One region of the Flavobacterium sp. FlaQc-30 genome, then DNA from elsewhere that is predicted to be linked to it. Evidence: riboswitches for the same ligand, from Rfam matches in the RefSeq annotation. Region 1 holds a riboswitch; the other holds the start of a gene.
The links. Region 1 has a riboswitch for cobalamin ahead of ACHRV0_RS18625 (TonB-dependent receptor plug domain-containing protein). Riboswitches for the same ligand answer to the same signal wherever they lie in the genome.
Positions count from the first base shown of each region.

Region 2: it holds a riboswitch for cobalamin, as region 1 does, so the genes downstream of both, ACHRV0_RS11565 (TonB-dependent receptor) here and ACHRV0_RS18625 (TonB-dependent receptor plug domain-containing protein) in region 1, are expected to answer to the same signal.

Region 1 is NZ_JBIPCO010000009.1:55,826-58,033, forward strand. Features, by position in the region: gene ACHRV0_RS18615 (adenosylcobinamide-GDP ribazoletransferase) at 1-495, shown strand, start outside; gene cobC (alpha-ribazole phosphatase) at 480-1,016, shown strand; cobalamin riboswitch at 1,083-1,289, shown strand; gene ACHRV0_RS18625 (TonB-dependent receptor plug domain-containing protein) at 1,316-2,208, shown strand, end outside.
Region 2 is NZ_JBIPCO010000004.1:310,068-312,275, forward strand. Features, by position in the region: gene ACHRV0_RS11565 (TonB-dependent receptor) at 1-1,252, opposite strand, end outside; cobalamin riboswitch at 1,332-1,570, opposite strand; gene ACHRV0_RS11570 (homocysteine S-methyltransferase family protein) at 1,746-2,208, shown strand, end outside.

The sequences.
Region 1 (2,208 bases):
AAAATCCTCATGATTATGAAAGACAGTGCAATTGGAGCCTATGGAGCAATTGGGTTAGTTTTACTTTTTTTAGCAAAATTTAAATTGCTGACAGAATCAATTTTGCTTTTTACAAACAGTAATTCTTATTTATTAGTTTTTCTGTTATTCATTTCTGCTCATTCTGTAAGTCGTTTGGCTGCTATTAGTATTATTTTCACGCATGAATATTCTCGAGACGATGCTTCTAGCAAAAGTAAACCTATTGCTAAACAACATAGCTGGAAAGAAATTTTCGGATCTTTTTTCTTTGGATTAATTCCTTTACTGGCACTATCCTATTTCAATTCTAAATTCCTTTTAGCTTTAATTCCTGTTTTTATTATGCGTTATTTTCTCGCTAGATATTTCCAAAAATGGATAGATGGCTATACCGGAGACTGTCTTGGCGCAACGCAGCAAGTTTGTGAAGTTGTTTATTACTTAAGCTTTCTTTTGATATGGAAATTTATTTAATTCGTCATACCGAAACGGTTTGCGAAAAAGGAATCTGTTACGGGCAATCTGATGTTGATATTGCTGAACCTTTTGAAACAATATTCGAAAACATTGTCTCGCAATTACCTTCAGAAGCTCAAATTTTTACAAGTCCGTTAAAACGCTGTGTCACTTTAGCAAAATACATTCAAGCAAAAACCAAAGCAATTTCATATCAAGAAGACGAGCGTTTAATGGAAATGAATTTTGGCGATTGGGAATTGAAAAATTGGAATGAAATTCCACCAGAACAATTAAATCCCTGGATGGAAGATTTTGTAAATATTAAAGTTCAAAATGGAGAATCATTTGTAGAACTACATGACAGAGTTGGAGATTTTATCGATGCACTTATTTCAAAAAAAATAAAATCTCCAATTGTTATTACAGCACATGCCGGCGTAATTAGAAGTATTTTATGCCACCAGACTTCACTGCCGTTAAAGGATGCTTTTCAAAATAAAGTAGACTTTGGCCAGATTATAAAAATCGAATTATAAAGTCCTTTTGTTTGCATTTTGACCTGAAAAGTAAAACAAATTTGAATTATCATTATTTTTAACTTTATATTTGCAGCAAATTAAGGTTGTGTTTTTATTATTAACACATTAAAAGGGAATCAAGTAAAAATTCTTGAGCTGTACCCGCAACTGTAAGCTTTGTTCTGAAAAGAATGCTTGTTGTAAACTACAAAACCACTGTTCGCCGCGGCGAATGGGAAGGTAAACAACAAGACGCAAGCCAGGAGACCTGCCTTTGTAACAAATATCGAGCTCTCGGGAAAAGGAGTGTAGAAATTATGACTTTAAAAATACGTTTTGCTTGTCTTTTCTTATTATTGTGCCAGAGTATCTTGGCGCAAAAAGATACTATTAATAACCTGAAAGAGGTTCTGGTTTCTGATGCCAATCTAAAAAAATACTCCAACTCCCAATCTGTTTTAAAACTTAATGATTCCATTATAAGTAAAAATGAAGCTTTACTTACTGATTTATTAAATTTTAATTCGACTCTTTATTTTAAAGAGTATGGCCGTGGAATGCTTTCTACGGTTTCTTTTCGAGGAACTACTTCTTCTCAGACTGCAGTAATCTGGAACGGAATTAATATTAATTCTCAAATGAATGGAAGTACTGATTTCAACACCATTTCTGGTTCCGATTATAATTCTGTCAGCGTAAAAGCAGGCGGAGGAAGTGTTATTTACGGCAGCGGCGCAATTGGAGGAACTGTACATTTAAATAATGACATGAGTTTTTATAAGCGTTTTGAAAATAATTTAAGACTAGACTACGGCAGTTTCAACACGATTGGAATCAATTATAAAACTAATATTTCTAACGAAAAATGGAGCGCTCAAATTGGTTTTTCTAAAAACAGCTCAACAAACGATTATAAGTATTTAAATCAATATACTTGGAGAGGCGAACAACGCTGGAACCAAAACGGACAATACGACGTTATTACGATGAATGCTAATGTGGGGTATAAAATTAATGCCAAAAACAGCTTAAAATTATATACTCAAACTTCAAATACAGATAGAAATACTTCTTTAATTACTGAAACAGAAACTAAAAGCAAGTATGTAAATGGTTTCAACAGAAACTTATTAGAATACGACGGTAATTTTGGAAAACTAACTGCAAATTTCAAAACGGCGTATATTTTTGAAAACTATCAGTATTATGC
Region 2 (2,208 bases), on a different contig from region 1:
CTTGAATATCAAGTCGTTTCCAATGCATTTCGCTGGAAATAACGCCTAGATAAGAATATCGGGTAGGATAGGGAAAACGGTACAAATTAGCATCAAGCGTATTAATGGAGAAATCTGCTGCAAACGACATTTTCCACCAATCTTTTATAGTGTAGAGATTGACAATCGAAGCGTAAAATTCGTTTTGATAATATTTATTATCCAATGCGCCTTCAAGGGTTTTATAATCAGGATCGATATAACGGCTGTAGTCTCTGCTGAATTTTACATTGGTAAGCATTTCATGTTTTTCGAAAAAGGAATTCTGTACAGAACCATGAATGAAAAAATTACGATCCCATTGCCTTTGCACATGTTCGTATCTATTGGCTAGAATTGCGCCCGGAAGTCCTCTTTCAGAATCGTAATAATAAGCCTTAAAGTTTGCAATAGCGTTTGAACCAAATTTGGTATGCAGGTTCAATTCAGCCCGAAGTGCAGTTATATCTCCGTTTTGGCGAACAGCCGTTGTATCGTAACCGTCTTTTTTCTGATAGCGGTATTTGTATTTTCCATCGGCTTTAAGCCATTCAATATTGGAGGAAAGCGCTGTTCTGGAAGTTATTTTTTGCTGATAAAGAACAGAAGGATTTACTAATCCAAAAGAACCAGTTTTAAAAGAAGTTCTAATATTTGTGGTTTTACCCGATTCAAAAACAGGAATTTTTGTTTTTAGTAAAAGTGTACTTGAAGCGAAAAAACCTCGTGCAGGCTGAAAAATAGTCGATTTTTGACCATTATAAAGTTCGATGGCTTCAATATTATCCAAAGAATATTTTCCTAAATCGACTTGACCGTTTTGCGCATTTCCAACCGTCATTCCGTCATAAAAAACTGCCGTATGAGCGCTTCCTAAACTTCGAACGTTTATGGTTTTTAAACCGCCAATTCCGCCGTAATCTTTCAGTTGAACGCCCGAAAAATAACGAACCGCATCTGCAACCGAAAGACTGTTTAGTGCTTCGAGCTGTTTACCCGATAAAATCTGAACAGGCATAGGCGATTCGATCCTAAACTCGCGTTTGCTCGCAGTTAGAATCACTTCGTTTAACACAAGTGGTTTTAAAGAGTCTCGCTCCTTAGTTTTAGGATTATCCTGTGCCATAATCGGATTCATAAATAAAATCCATAATAAGGCACATAATCCACAATGCAGCAGGCTTGAATGCCTGTTTTTACATACGTGCATAGCAAAATAGTCTATTTGTGACAAATAGTTTTAAACGGAAAAAATGAAATCAAATGTTTAGTTTGATAAATGTGTTTGTCTTTAAAACTCTGGTCCGCGAGAGCCTAAAATTATATGCAGTGGCAGGTCTCCTGACTTATTCCCATTTTGAGCCGCCTTCCCACATTTGATAAAAATGCAGTGGCAAAAGATTTGATTTCGAAAGCCAAAAAAACTCTCCTATATCTGTCAAAATGTTGCATGGAATTTACAGTAACGGGCTTGTTCAGGATTTGCACCTGATTCCCTCTTCGTTAACTGCACTTGAAAAGTTGCAGCTAAACCATTGCGGGTGCAAAAGTAAATAAACTCTTTATGGTTATGGTTATGTTTTTGAAAAAAAAGCCGAAAAGTATTCTTGAAAAGCAAAGTAATTGATTTTGCTTTTGTTTGATTTTTTATTTTGAGAAATCGAAATTTTGTATATTTATAGTGTTATTTGCTTGATTGTTAATTGTTTGTGTTTGATGAAGTGAAGATGAAAAAGACTAAAAATACACTGCCAAACGAATCTGAAGATTTGTTTTTAACTGATGGAGGACTCGAAACAACATTGGTTTTTCTAGAAGGTTATGATCTGCCTTATTTTGCTGCCTTTGATATATTAAAAGATCAAAAAGGATACGACAGCATGAAAAACTATTATTCTCGGTATTTAAAAATTGCCGAAAAGTATAAAACCAATTTTATTTTAGAAAGTCCAACTTGGCGCGCAAATCCAGAGTGGATTGAAAAAATTGGATACCCAAAAGATTCCTTATTTGAGTTGAATAAAAAAGCAGTTTCGCTTTTAACAGATTTAAAAACAGAATTTTCGAATACTGTAAAATCTATTCTTATAAGCGGCTGCATTGGTCCTCGAGGCGACGGTTATGTGCCGGATAATTGTATGAATGTTGAAGAAGCGAAAGAATATCATTTGGCACAAATAAAAGCTTTTA